2 regions of the Streptomyces sp. NPDC001568 genome follow, and region 2 is predicted to be linked to the other one. Evidence: predicted binding sites of a transcription regulator. Region 2 holds the regulator's gene; the other holds the start of a gene.
What was found. Region 2 encodes HrcA, which represses chaperone genes, less so after heat shock. Its sites were predicted from a motif close to TTNGCACTCNGNNNNNCNGAGTGCNAA; they were not measured.
Positions count from the first base shown of each region.

Region 1: a site for HrcA is predicted at 5,174-5,200, ahead of groL (chaperonin GroEL). Genes of this name have one in related genera too.

Region 1 is NZ_JBIAVF010000008.1:233,836-240,950, forward strand. It holds gene ACFY0I_RS17185 (SDR family oxidoreductase) at 1-326, opposite strand, end outside; gene ACFY0I_RS17190 (S41 family peptidase) at 635-2,011, shown strand; gene ACFY0I_RS17195 (phosphoribosylanthranilate isomerase) at 2,067-2,675, opposite strand; gene ACFY0I_RS17200 (GNAT family N-acetyltransferase) at 2,863-3,291, shown strand; gene groL (chaperonin GroEL) at 3,386-5,008, opposite strand; gene ACFY0I_RS17210 (cold-shock protein) at 5,363-5,569, opposite strand; gene ACFY0I_RS17215 (ubiquitin-like small modifier protein 1) at 5,992-6,267, opposite strand; gene thrC (threonine synthase) at 6,302-7,115, opposite strand, start outside.
Region 2 is NZ_JBIAVF010000007.1:166,700-173,814, reverse strand. It holds gene ACFY0I_RS15065 (ribonuclease Z) at 1-528, opposite strand, end outside; gene ACFY0I_RS15060 (histidine triad nucleotide-binding protein) at 532-891, opposite strand; gene ACFY0I_RS15055 (16S rRNA (uracil(1498)-N(3))-methyltransferase) at 1,008-1,751, opposite strand; gene ACFY0I_RS15050 (nitronate monooxygenase) at 1,748-2,839, opposite strand; gene dnaJ (molecular chaperone DnaJ) at 2,995-4,131, opposite strand; gene hrcA (heat-inducible transcriptional repressor HrcA) at 4,132-5,148, opposite strand; gene ACFY0I_RS15035 (MBL fold metallo-hydrolase) at 5,341-6,072, shown strand; gene ACFY0I_RS15030 (DUF3097 domain-containing protein) at 6,101-6,901, shown strand; gene hemW (radical SAM family heme chaperone HemW) at 6,932-7,115, opposite strand, start outside.

The sequences.
Region 1 (7,115 bases), on a different contig from region 2:
AAGACCCGGTCGAAGTCCGCCTCGGTGACCTGCCCGAGGGGAATCGGCAGTCCGATGCCCGCGTTGTTGACGATGATGTCGACCCCGCCGAGCCCCAGCGCGTCGTACGCCTCCCAGAGCGCGGCGGCGTCCCCGTGGTGGCCGAGCTCCGCGTGCAGCGCGTGGGCCCGGCCGCCCGCCGCGGTGATCTTCCCGACGGTCTCCCCTGCGGCCCGTTCATCGCTGGCGTACGTGAGCACGACGGTGACCCCGTCGGCCGCGAGCCGCTCGGCGACGGCCCGGCCGATGCCCCTGCTGCCGCCGGTGACCAGCGCGTTCTTCTCCATGACGGATCCCCCTGAATTCGATAACGATCACTACAGAATGAACCTAACACACCCTCCGCGACGATCAAGGGGTTCGGCTCCGACGGGCCGCACGGCCGGGGGATAGCCCCCGGGCCGACCTCCGGTCCGCCGGATGTCCTCCCCGGACGGACGCGACCATGATCATCTCCTGGGCGTTCCGGGCGGCCCGCCCGGAACGGCACGACCAACAGGGGGAACGGATGCGAGCGAAGTGGTCGAAGAGGAAGAGGACGAAGGGCCGCGAGAGGGCGAGGGGATCCGGGAGCCCCGGGGCCGTGGCGGTGGTGATGGCGTTGGCCCTCGCCGCCGGGTCGACCGCACCCGCGGCCGCGACGGGAGGAGCGGCCGGAAGCGCGACGGCAGGCGCCACCGGCTCCGCGCCGGCCACGGCCGGCGCCGCGGTCGACGGCTTCTGGCACGTGGACGGTTACGGCACCGTCCTGCGGATCGCGGACGGCCGGCTGTGGGAGTACCACACCACCGCGATCAGTTGCGCACCCGGCGGCGAGGCCCGGCGCACCGCCCCGGGCGTCTACCGCGCCGAGAACGGAACCGTCCGCACCGTCCGCACCCGGGGAGCACGGGGCGCCCAGGGCACGCTGCACGTCGCCGGGGCCGCGGGTGACCGCACGCTGCGGCGGATCGCCGCACTGCCCAGCACCTGCGAACAGGAGCTCCCCGAGGACTCGTTGACGGCCTTCGACGTCTTCTGGCAGACCTTCGAGGAGAACTATCCGTTCTTCGCGGCCAAGGGCGTCGACTGGCACGCCGTCCGGGACGCCCGCCGCCCCGAGGTCCGACCGGACACGCCCCGGGAGGAACTCTTCGCCCTGTTCTCCGACATGTTGGCCCCCCTGTACGACGCCCACGTCGCCGTCATCGACGGGAAGGACCGCGTCTTCTACCGGACCCGGCCCGGCACGCACCCCACCCCCCGGGCGCTGGAGCCCCTGGCCAAGGAACACGTCATCCGACGGGACCTCGGCGGCGTGAAGCCGCAGGAGTTCGCGAACGGGCAGATCTCGTACGCGGACCTGCCCGACGCGAAGGGCTACCTCCGGATCGCCGGCTTCACCGACTACGACGATCAGGACCCGACGTACGCCGCCCAGCTCGCCGAACTGGACCGGGCGCTGGACACCGTCCTCACCCCCGCGCGCACGGCCTCCCTCCGGGGGCTCATCATCGACGTACGCGTCAACGGCGGCGGCGAGGACGCCCTGGGGCTGCACGTCGCCGGACGCCTGACCGACACCCCGTACACCGCCTACCGCAAGCGCACCCGCCACACCCCGCCGCAAGCCGTACGCGTGGAACCGGACCGGGACTCACCCCGCTACACGGGCCCCGTCGCCGTGCTCACCTCCCCGACGACGTTCAGCGCGGGCGAGGGCTTCACCCAGGCCCTCATCGACCGGCCCGGCCGGACCGTACGCATCGGCGAAGCCACCCAGGGGGTCTTCTCCGACGTCATGATCCGCTCGCTCCCGAACGGCATGACGATCCGGCTCCCCAACGAGGAGTACCTCACCCGCACCGGAACGACCTTCGACGGCGCCGGGATCCCCCCGCACCTGCGGACACCGGTCTTCACCGAGGAGGAGTTCGCCCGGAACCGCGACACCGCCTTCGACACGGCCGTCACGGCACTCGGACGGCGCTGAGCGTGTGGCGAGAGTCCCACCCGGCCCGCGGCCGGCTCCGCACGGCGGCGCCCGCTCAGCCCCGGGCCGCCGCCACGAAGGCCCGGATCAGCTGCGGGGACTTGACCCCGCGCTCGCTCTCGACCCCGCTGGAGACGTCCACGCCCCACGCGCCGGTCGCCGCGAGGGCCTCGCCGACGTTGGCGGGGGTGAGCCCGCCGGCCAGCAGCCACCGCCCCTCGGGCGCCGTGAACTCCGCCGAGCCCCAGTTCCACGGCTTGCCGGAGCCCGGGTCCGGGGCGTCGAGCAGCAACAGGTCCTCACCGAGCTCCCCGCACCGGCGCACGTGCTCGGCGGTGGCCCGGACCAGTGTCCGGCCGGGGGTGCGCAGTTCCTCGTAGTACTCCGGGCCCTCGTCGCCGTGGAGCTGCACGGCGCGCACCCCGCTCTCCTCGGTGAGCCGGCGCACCTCCGCCACCGACTGCCCCCGGAACACCCCGACGGTGAGCACCCCGTCCGGCACCCCCGCCGCGAGAGCCCGCGCCGCGGCGGCGTCGACCGTACGGGGGCTGCCCGGCGCGAAGACGAAGCCGACGGCATCCGCCCCGGCGGCCACGGCCACCTCGACGTCATGGGCGGTCTTGAGGCCACAGATCTTGACGAAGGGCACGCTGCGTTCGCTCATGCCCCGATCCAACCAAACCCGCCCGTCCGGAAGCGACCCGTCCCGACCACCGGGCACCGACCACCCGCCCGCACCAGCCTGGTGTGAGACGCGGCCCCGCAACCCCCTGCCCGGCGGAGGAATCGACGGTGACCACCTTGACCGAGCGAGCCACACCCGTAGAGGCACCGCCCCGCACAATGACCCCATGAACGACAACGGGGTGGACATCACCACAGGCGGCGCGGACTCCGAGCTCGACGCGCGGCTGAGCAAGGAACTGGACGCCTTCAACCAGGCGGCGACGGCGGGGCACGCGCAGTCGGAGTTCAGCGTACGGATCACCGACGCCGACGGCAGGCTCGTCGCGGGGCTCTCCGGCTGGAGCTGGGGCGACCGCGCGGGCATCGGCATGACCTGGGTCCGCGAGGACAGTCGGGGCGACGGCCGGGGCGCCGAGCTGCTGGCGGCGGCCGAGGAGGAGGCCCGCCGGCGGGGCTGCGTGAGCATCCTGGTCTCCTCGTTCACCTTCCAGGCCCCGGCCTTCTACGCCCGCCACGGCTACCGCGAGGTCGCCCGCGTCCCCGGCTTCCCGGCGGCCCACGAGGACGTCTGGCTCCTCAAGCCCCTGACCTGATCCCGCTCCCGCCCCCCGGGGCGGGAACGCCCGAGGGCGGCACCCCCCGTGGGGTGCCGCCCTCGTTCGAGAACAGCCGATCAGCCGGGGCCGATCAGAAGTCCATGTCACCGCCCGGCATGCCGCCGCCCGCGGGGGCACCGGCCTTCTCGGGCTTGTCGGCGATGACGGCCTCGGTGGTGAGGAAGAGGGCCGCGATCGACGCCGCGTTCTGCAGCGCGGAACGGGTGACCTTCGCCGGGTCGATGATGCCCTCGGCGATCATGTCGACGTACTCGCCGGTCGCGGCGTTCAGGCCCCAACCGATCTGCAGGTTGCGCACCTTCTCGACGACGACGCCACCCTCGAGACCACCGTTGACGGCGATCTGCTTGAGCGGGGCCTCCAGCGCGAGCTTCACGGCGTTGGCGCCGGTCGCCTCGTCACCGGTGAGCTCCAGCTTCTCGAAGACCGAGGAGGCCTGGAGCAGGGCCACGCCACCACCGGCGACGATGCCCTCTTCGACGGCCGCCTTCGCGTTGCGAACGGCGTCCTCGATGCGGTGCTTGCGCTCCTTGAGTTCGACCTCGGTCGCGGCACCGGCCTTGATGACGGCCACGCCGCCGGCCAGCTTCGCGAGGCGCTCCTGGAGCTTCTCGCGGTCGTAGTCCGAGTCGGAGTTCTCGATCTCGGCGCGGATCTGGTTGACGCGACCCTGGACCTGGTCGCTGTCACCGGCACCGTCGACGATCGTGGTCTCGTCCTTGGTGATGACGACCTTGCGGGCGCGGCCGAGCAGGTCGAGACCGGCGTTCTCCAGCTTGAGGCCGACCTCCTCGGAGATGACCGTGCCGCCCGTGAGGATGGCGATGTCACCGAGCATGGCCTTGCGGCGGTCACCGAAGCCCGGAGCCTTGACGGCGACGGACTTGAAGGTGCCACGGATCTTGTTGACGACCAGGGTCGACAGGGCCTCGCCCTCGACGTCCTCGGCGATGATCAGGAGCGGCTTGCCGGACTGCATGACCTTCTCCAGGAGCGGCAGCAGGTCCTTGACCGAGCCGATCTTGGAGTTGACGATCAGGATGTACGGGTCGTCGAGGGACGACTCCATGCGCTCCATGTCGGTGGCGAAGTACGCCGAGATGTAGCCCTTGTCGAAGCGCATGCCCTCGGTGAGCTCGAGCTCCAGGCCGAAGGTCTGCGACTCCTCGACCGTGATGACGCCTTCCTTGCCGACCTTGTCCATCGCCTCGGCGATGAGCTCGCCGATCTGGGTGTCGGCGGCGGAGATGGAAGCCGTCGAAGCGATCTGCTCCTTGGTCTCGACATCCTTGGCCTGCGACAGCAGGGCGGCGGAGACGGCCTCGACGGCCTTCTCGATGCCACGCTTGAGGGCCATCGGGTTGGCGCCGGCGGCTACGTTGCGCAGGCCCTCGCGGACGAGCGCCTGGGCGAGCACGGTGGCGGTGGTCGTACCGTCGCCGGCGACGTCGTCCGTCTTCTTGGCGACTTCCTTGACCAGCTCGGCGCCGATCTTCTCGTACGGGTCCTCGAGCTCGATCTCCTTGGCGATGGAGACACCATCGTTGGTGATCGTGGGGGCGCCCCACTTCTTCTCAAGGACGACGTTGCGACCCTTGGGGCCAAGGGTGACCTTGACGGCGTCGGCGAGCTGGTTCATCCCACGCTCGAGACCGCGCCGGGCCTCCTCGTTGAACGCAATGATCTTGGCCATCTGAAGTGGTCCTCCCGGACAGGGGTGGATTGCTCCGGACCGCGCCCGCGCCCGCGACGGACGGCCTGCGGATTCGGCGGTTCCTTCCCGCCGGACCCTGCGGGCCTCACCGGCCCGGTCCTCGTCTTAGTAGCACTCTCACCTGGAGAGTGCTAACGCCAATGATTAGCACTCGACCCCCGCGAGTGCAAGCGGCTTCGAGCAATGCCCGCCCTGCGCCGGGGCCGCCGGCGGGGCGGTGGCCGGGCGCCGCAAGGGTCCCGGGGCCGACACGCACGAGGGGCCCGCATCCCCGTGTCCGGGATGTGGGCCCCTCGTGTGTGAGTGCGTCGGTGGTCGATCGCGCTTCGGGACTCAGCCGGCAGCGAGCTTGACCATGTCCGCCTGCGGGCCCTTCTGGCCCTGCGAGATTTCGAACTCGACCCGCTGACCCTCTTCAAGGGTGCGGTACCCGTCCATCTGGATGGCGCTGTAGTGGACGAACACATCCGCGCCACCGTCGACCGCGATGAAGCCGTAGCCCTTCTCCGCGTTGAACCACTTGACGGTGCCCTGAGCCATGCCTAACTCCCCTATTACTGGCCCTTGCGCAGGTCCGCACTTCGCGAACCCGGGTCAGAACTTGCGCCGGAACGCCTCGACCGGGGCTGAATGTATCCGCACCGCTGCTGTCTGCAACAGGTCAATCCGACGAGAATTCCGGACACGCGAAAACATTGAAATAGAGTGAAAATTTGGCATATTCCTGGGCAACTCGGGCCTGACAATCCACGCCAAAGCCCCATAGCGCGCACTCATGTTGACTCAATGTCAACCCTCCCCGGCCCCGCTCATATGCGGCGGGCAAGAACAGCGGAGGGGACTTCCCCAACTCTACCGCTATCAATCAAGCAGAATTGCCCCCTCCGCTTATTGGCGGAGAGGGCAATTCGGAAATCGACGGGCGGCCACGGCCCCCCGGGGAGGGCGATCGACCGGGACGATCAGCCGCCGGCGACGGCCGGAATGATCGAGACGCCGGCGCCGTCGGGCGTCTTCGTCTGCAGCCCGCCCTCGAAGCGCACGTCGTCGTCGTTGACGTAGACGTTCACGAAGCGGCGCAGCTTGCCCTGGTCGTCCAGGACGCGCGCGGCGATGCCCGGGTGGTTCTTCTCCAGGGAGTCGATGACCTCGGCCAGGGTCGTGCCCTCGGCCGAGACCTCGGCGACGCCGCCGGTGTAGGTGCGCAGGATGGTGGGGATGCGGACGTTGACGCTCATGGCGCTACCGCCTTTCCGGGTGTCGTGGGGAGGATCAGGCCAGGCCGGCGGCGCGGAAGGCTTCCAGGCTCGGGCGGATGGTGGCGGTCTGGCCGCTGTCGGCGGCCACCGCCTCCAGGGTCTTGAGGCCGTCGCCGGTGTTCAGGATCACGGTGGTCAGCGTCGGGTCGAGCTGCCCGTTCTCGATGAGCTTCTTCGTCACGCCGACGGTGACGCCGCCCGCGGTCTCGGCGAAGATGCCCTCGGTCTGCGCGAGGATCTTGATGGCCTCGACGACCTGGGTGTCGTTGACGTCCTCGACGTATCCACCGGTGCGCCGCGCGATGTCCAGGACGTACGGGCCGTCGGCCGGGTTGCCGATCGCGAGGGACTTGGCGATGGTGTTCGGCTTCTGCGGGCGGACCACGTCGTGACCGGCCTTGAAGGCGGTCGACACCGGGGAGCAGCCCTCGGCCTGGGCGCCGAAGATCTTGTACGGCTTGTCCTCGACGAGGCCGAGCTTGATCAGCTCCTGCAGACCCTTGTCGATCTTCGTCAGCTGGGAGCCGGACGCGATCGGGATGACGATCTGGTCGGGCAGCCGCCAGCCGAGCTGCTCGCAGATCTCGTACGCCAGGGTCTTGGAGCCCTCGCCGTAGTACGGACGCAGGTTGACGTTGACGAAGCCCCAGCCCTCGCCCAGCGGGTCGCCGATGAGCTCGGAGCAGAAGCGGTTGACGTCGTCGTAGTTGCCCTCGATGCCGACGAGGTCGCCACCGTAGACACCGGCCATGACGACCTTGCCCTGCTCCAGGTCGTGCGGGATGAACACGCAGGAACGGAAGCCGGCGCGGGCGGCCGCGGCGCCG
Region 2 (7,115 bases):
GATCCGCCCTACGTCCGGCCCCTTGATCCCGTGCCGCGCGAGGAGCTCCGGCACCATCCGGCGCCCGTCCGGCTCGGTGATCCGGTAGCCGAAGGACTCGACGGGGTGCGAGAGCAGCCGCGCTTCCAGGACGTACGAGGGCCCCTGCGCGAGCACCCCGTCCCGCGACACCGGCTCCTCGGCGAGCGCCACCGTCTCCCGGTAGGCCGTCGCGTACCGGAGCCGGTCGAAGAACTTCTGCCCGGAGGCCGGGTAGTGCGCGGTGACCGGGTGCGGGACCTGGTCCAGGTTGATGCGCTGGATCACCCCGGCCAGGCCGAGGCTGTGGTCACCGTGGAAGTGCGTGACGCAGATCCGGTTGATGTCGTGCGCGGCGACCCCGGCGCGCAGCATCTGTCGCTGCGTGCCCTCGCCCGGGTCGAAGAGGATGCCCTCGCCGTCCCAGCGCAGCAGGTAGCCGTTGTGGTTGCGGTGCCGGGTGGGGACCTGGCTGGCGGTGCCGAGCACCACGAATTCACGTACGGACACGGTTTATCCCGGGGGCCATTCGAGGCCGCGGCCACCGAGCACGTGGGCGTGCGCGTGGAAGACGGTCTGGCCGGCGCCGGCGCCCGTGTTGAGGACGATCCGGTAGCCGTGCTCCTCGATCTTCTCGTCGGCGGCGACCCGGCCGGCCTCGGCCAGCACGTCCGCGGCGAGGGCCGGCTCGGCGGCCGCGAGGGAGGCCGCGTCGGGGTAGTGCGCCTTGGGGATGACCAGGACGTGGGTCGGTGCCTGCGGGTTGATGTCCCGGAAGGCGATGGTCGTCCCGGTCTCCCGGACCACGGTCGCCGGTACGGCGCCCGCGACGATCTTGCAGAACAGGCAGTCCGCCTGCGGTTCCCCGGCCATTGCTGCGCCTCCCGTGACGTTGATCGGTCCGGGCATCGTAACCGCCCCCGGCTCCGCGAACGGCTCGGTCCGCCGGAGATCCGCCGGAGCCCGCCCGCCCCTCGAGGCGTTGCGGATCAGGACCAGCGGCCGGTGCGCGCCAGCAGGACGGCGGTCGCGGCCGTGCCGGCGGTGGAGGTGCGCAGGACGCTGCGGCCCAGCCGGTGGGGCCGGGCGCCGGCCTGCGCGAACGCGGCCAGTTCCTCGGGCGAGACGCCGCCCTCGGGGCCGACGACCAGGACGACGGAGCCCGATTCCGGCAGCGGGACCGTGGCGAGGGCGTCCGAGGCGGCGTCGCGGTCCTCGTGGAGCACCATGGCCAGGTCGGCCTCGGCGAGCAGCGCGGCGACCTGCTTCGTGGACAGCGCCTCGGCGACCTCGGGGAAACGGACGCGGCGGGACTGCTTGCCGGATTCCCGGGCGGTGGCCCGCCACTTGGCCAGGGACTTGGCGCCGCGGTCGCCGCGCCACTGCGTGATGCAGCGCGAGGCCTGCCAGGGGACGATCGCGTCGACGCCGGTCTCGGTCATCGTCTCGACGGCGACCTCGCCCCGGTCGCCCTTGGGCAGGGCCTGGACCACGGTGATGCGGACGGCCGGTTCGGCCTCCTCGGACACCTCGGCGACGGAGACGACGAGCCGGTCCTTGCCCTCGGCGGACTTCACGACGGCCTCGGCCCAGCGGCCCCGGCCGTCGGTGAGGACGAGCTCCTCGCCCGGGTTCAGCCGCTTGACGGACACGGCGTGCCGGCCCTCGGGGCCGTCCAGCACGAACTCGGGCCCCGTGGGGACCTCTTCGACCACGAACACGGGGGCCGTCATGACGCTCTCCTCATGTGCAACATCTTCAACGTGCTCTGTGCCTCGACCAGTTCGGCCGCCAGCAGCTCCACCAGGTCCCCGGCCGGCATCGTCCGCGCCAGCCGGTGCCCCTGCCCGGCCCACAGGGACATGCCCTGCGGGTCGCCGGCGGCCGCGGCCGCCTTGCGCAGCCCCGAGGTCATGTGGTGGACCTGCGGGTAGGCGGCCGGGGCGTACGGTCCGTGCTCGCGCATGAACCGGTTGACGAGGCCCCGGGCGGGGCGGCCCGAGAACGCCCGGGTGAGTTCCGTGTGGGCGAACAGGGGGTCCGTCAGGGCCTTCTTGTGCAGCGGGTGCGCGCCCGACTCGGGACAGGCGAGGAAGGCGGTGCCGAGCTGCGCCGCCTCCGCGCCCGCGGCGAGGAGCGCGGCGATCTGCGCGCCGCGCATGAGGCCGCCCGAGGCGATGAGGGGCAGGGTGACCGCCTCCCGCACCTGGGCGACCAGGGCGAGCAGGCCCACGCCGGCGGTGCCGTCGATCTGCGGATCGTCGCGGTAGGTGCCCTGGTGGCCGCCGGCCTCGACGCCCTGGACGCAGAGGGCGTCGGCGCCGGCTTCCTGCGCGGCGCGGGCCTCGTCGACGCAGGTGACGGTGACGATCCCGTAGGTGCCGGCCTTGCGCAGCCGGGTGAACACGGCGGGCGCGGGACAGCCGAAGGTGAAGGAGACGACGGGGACGGGGTCGTCGAGGAGGATCGCGAGTTTGGCGTCGTAGCCGTCGTCGCAGGTCCCGATGATGTCCTCCTCGGCGAGGGAGACCTCGTACCAGCTGGCCTCGCCGGCGAGCTGTCCGCGGTAGGCCTCGACGGCGGCCGGGTCGACGTAGCCGTTCTGCGGCATGAAGAGGTTCACGCCGAAGGGGCGCCGGGTGAGCCCGCGCGTCTGCTTGATCTCCTGGTACATGCCGTCGGCGGTCTTGTAGCCACCGGCGAGGAATCCCAGCCCGCCGGCCTCGCACACGGCGGCGGCCAGGGGCGGGCAGGAGGCGCCGCCCGCCATGGGAGCCTGCACGATCGGGTACGGGGAGAGACCGTTCGGTGCGGAGGACATGGACTGCATCGTGCCACGTCCCGACCACCGGACCGAATCACGGCATTCGCCTGGCATAGTCCGCTTCCCGCAAGGCCCGTACGGGTTGTGCGGCAACGCGCGGGAGCCCGGTCCGGGTGACCCGGGCCGGGCTCCTGCGTGCTGTCGCGGGCCGCTCAGCGGCCGTTGAACGCGTCCTTCAGGCGGCTGAACAGGCCCTGCTGGCCGGGCGCGAACTGGCCCGTGGGCCGCTCCTCGCCGCGCAGCTTCGCCAGCTGGCGCAGCAGGTCCTCCTGCTGGGCGTCCAACTTGCTCGGGGTGGTCACCTCGACGTGGACGATCAGGTCGCCGCGGCCGCCGCCGCGCAGGTGCGTGACGCCGCGCCCGTGCAGCGGGATCGACTGGCCGGACTGGGTGCCGGGCCGGATGTCGATCTCCTCCATGCCGTCCAAGGTCTCCAGCGGGCACTTGGTGCCCAGGGAGGCCGCGGTCATCGGGATGGTGACCGTGCAGTGCAGGTCGTCGCCGCGCCGCTGGAAGGTCGGGTGGGGCAGCTCGTGGATCTCCACGTAGAGGTCACCGGCGGGGCCGCCGCCGGGGCCGACCTCGCCCTCGCCCGCGAGCTGGATCCGGGTGCCGTTCTCGACACCGGCGGGGATCTTGACCGTCAGGTTGCGGCGGGAACGGACCCGGCCGTCGCCCGCGCACTCGGTGCACGGGGTGGGGACCACGGTGCCGAAGCCCTGGCACTGGGGGCAGGGCCGCGAGGTCATGACCTGGCCCAGGAAGGACCGGGTGACCTGCGAGACCTCGCCGCGACCGCGGCACATGTCGCACGTCTGCGCGGAGGTGCCGGGTGCGGCGCCCTCACCGGAGCAGGTGGTGCAGACGATGGCCGTGTCGACCTGGATGGGCTTGGTCGTCCCGAAGGCCGCCTCGTCCAGTTCCAGGTCCAGGCGGATCATGGCGTCCTGGCCCCGGCGGGTCCGCGAGCGCGGTCCGCGCTGCTGGGACTGGCCGAAGAAGGCGTCCATGATGTCCGAGAAGTTGCCGAAGCCACCGGCTCCGAAGCCACCCGCGCCGCCACCGCCGCCGGCGGACAGGGGGTCACCGCCGAGGTCGTGGACCTGCTTCTTCTGCGGGTCCGAGAGGACCTCGTAGGCGGCGTTGATCTCCTTGAAGCGCTCTTGCGTCTTGGGATCGGGATTGACGTCCGGGTGCAGCTCGCGCGCGAGCCGCCGGAACGCCTTCTTGATCTCGTCCTGCGATGCGTCGCGGCGCACGCCGAGTACGGCGTAGTAGTCCGTGGCCACTTACGACTCCGCCAGGATCTGTCCGACGTAACGTGCCACTGCGCGTACCGCTCCCATCGTTCCGGGGTAGTCCATGCGGGTCGGTCCGACCACGCCGAGTTTGGCGACTGCCTCGCCGCCCGAACCGTAGCCGACGGAGACGACCGACGTGGAGTTGAGCCCCTCGTAGGCGTTCTCGTGACCGATCCGTACCGCCATCCCCGACTCCCCTGCCTCACCCAGCAGCTTGAGCAGCACGACGTGCTCCTCCAGCGCTTCGAGCACCGGCCTGATCGTCAAGGGAAAATCATGTCCGAAGCGGGTGAGGTTGGCGGTGCCGCCGATCATCAGCCGCTCCTCCGCCTCCTCCTCCAGCGTTTCGAGGAGGGTGTCGAGGACGGCCTTGACCGTCACCCGGTCCTCGGTCTCGAACGACTCCGGAAGGTCCTGCACGAGCTGCGGCACGTCGGTGAACCGACGGCCGACGACCCGGCTGTTCAGCCGCGCCCGCAGGTCGGCCAGGGAGGCCTCCCCGAAGGGCGTCTGGCAGTCCACGAGCCGCTGCTCGACCCGCCCGGTGTCCGTGATCAGCACGAGCATCAGCCGGGCCGGGGCCAGGGAGAGCAGCTCGACGTGCCGGACGGTGGAGCGGGTCAGGGACGGGTACTGGACGACGGCGACCTGGCGGGTGAGCTGCGCCAGGAGGCGCACCGTGCGTCCCACCACGTCGTCGAGGTCGACGGCCCCGTCGAGGAAGTTCTGGATGGCCCTGCGCTCGGGCGTCGACAGCGGTTTGACCCCCGCCAGTTTGTCGACGAAGAGGCGGTAGCCCTTGTCCGTGGGGATCCGGCCGGCGCTGGTGTGGGGTTGGGCGATGTAGCCCTCCTCCTCCAGCACGGCCATGTCGTTGCGCACGGTCGCCGGGGAGACGCCGAGGCGGTGCCGCTCGGTGAGCGCCTTGGAACCGACCGGTTCCTCCGTCCCGACGTAGTCCTGGACGATGGCGCGCAGTACTTCGAGCCTGCGTTCACTGAGCATCGCGCACACCTCCGGATGCGGTCGTATCGGTCGGTCCCGGTCGGGCTACGGTCGATCTGCGGCCCGACTTCGGTCCGGCTCGATCGACCGTTGTTGGCACTCCGAGCGTGCGAGTGCCAGAGAACCCCCGGTCAGTGTACGGCCGGGTGGTACGAGCGGGGCAAGGGCGGCCCGTCAGGGTAGCGTCGCGCCATGGACGTACGTTGGGAAGAGGCGGGCTGGGAACGGCTCACCGGACGGGCCGGCCGTCGCCGCCTTCCGGTGTGGGACTGCACGGTGGGACTGGTGGTGGGGGACGATTCGGTCCTCCTGATCGACCCGGGTTCCTCGGTGCGGGAGGGCGCCGGGGTGCGCGCCGAGGCGGAGCGTCTGACGGGGCGCCGCGTGACCCATATCGCATTCACACACGGACATTTCGACCACGTCATGGGCGCGCCGGCCTTCCCGGAGGCCGAGGTCTTCGGCGCGGTCGGCCTGGAGCGGCTGCTGGCCCCCGCCAGGGGCCGCGAGGAACTGCGGGCGAGCGCGGTCCGCAACGGGCTGGCCGAGGACGAGGCCGCCGAGGCCGCGGAGCTCCTGCGGGCGCCGCGGCACCTGGTGTCGGGCGAGTGGACGCTGGAGCTGGGCGGGGTGCAGGTGCTGCTGGCCAATCTGGGGCCCGCGCACTCGCAGTACGACCTGACCGTCTTCGTGCCGGGCGAGCGCGAGGTGGTCTTCTGCGGTGACCTCGTCGAGGAGTCGGGCGAACCCCAGGCGGGCGGCGACGCGGTTCCCGGGCAGTGGCCGGCCGCCCTGGACCGGCTGCTGTCGCTCGGCGGGGACGACGCCGTGTACGTGCCGGGTCACGGAGCGCTGGTCACGGCCGACTTCGTACGTGAGCAACGCGCCACACTGGCGGCCAGGTTCGGCGTGTCGGAGGCGTGATCGGCGCGGCTCTCCTACGCTCGGCCGGATGCGCGAGTACTCCCCCGACCTGACCCCGCAGTGGAAGCGTCCCCGGGCGGTGCCCCAGGTGCCGGCGGATCCCGGCCTGGTCGTCGAGGTGGCCGGCGGCGACTTCTGCGGCGCGGTCGTCGAGTGCGAGGCCGGCGCCGTGACCCTGGAGGACCGCTTCGGCAAGCGCCGGGCCTTCCCCCTGGAGCCGGCCGGCTTCCTGCTGGAGGGCGCCCCCGTGACCCTGGTCCGCGCCTCGCGGGCGCCGGCCGCGCCCGCCCGTACGGCGTCGGGTTCGGTGGCCGTCCCGGGGGCCCGGGCCCGGGTGGCCCGCGCGGGGCGGATCTACGTCGAGGGGCGGCACGACGCGGAGCTCGTGGAGCGGGTCTGGGGCGACGACCTGCGCATCGAGGGCGTGGTCGTGGAGTACCTGGAGGGCGTCGACGACCTGCCCGCCGTGGTGGCGGAGTTCGCCCCGGCTCCGGACGCCCGCCTGGGCGTCCTGGTGGACCACCTGGTTCCGGGCTCGAAGGAGTCCCGGATCGCCGCGGCGGTGACCGGCGCGGACGTGCTGGTCGTGGGCCACCCGTACGTGGACGTCTGGCAGGCCGTGAAGCCGTCCGCGCTGGGCATCGCGGCCTGGCCCGTGGTGCCGCGCGGCCAGGACTGGAAGACGGGCGTCTGCCGCGCCCTGGGCTGGCCGGAGAACACCGGGGCCGCGTGGCAGCACATCCTGTCGCGCGTCACCTCGTACCGGGACCTGGAGCCGGCCCTGCTGGGACGCGTCGAGGAACTGATCGACTTCGTCACGGCGCCCTGAGGCCCCGGGCGACGGGGCCGGGCGGCCGTCCTAGTCGACCAGGTCCCGGACCACCGCGTCGGCCAGCAGCCGCCCGCGCAGGGTCAGCACCGCCCGGCCGGCCGCGTACGGGTCCGGCTCCAGCAGGCCGTCGGACAGGGCCCGGCCGGCCGCCGCGAGCCCGGCCGGGGCGAGCAGCGACAGCGGGACGCCGTCCACGAGGCGCAGCTCCAGC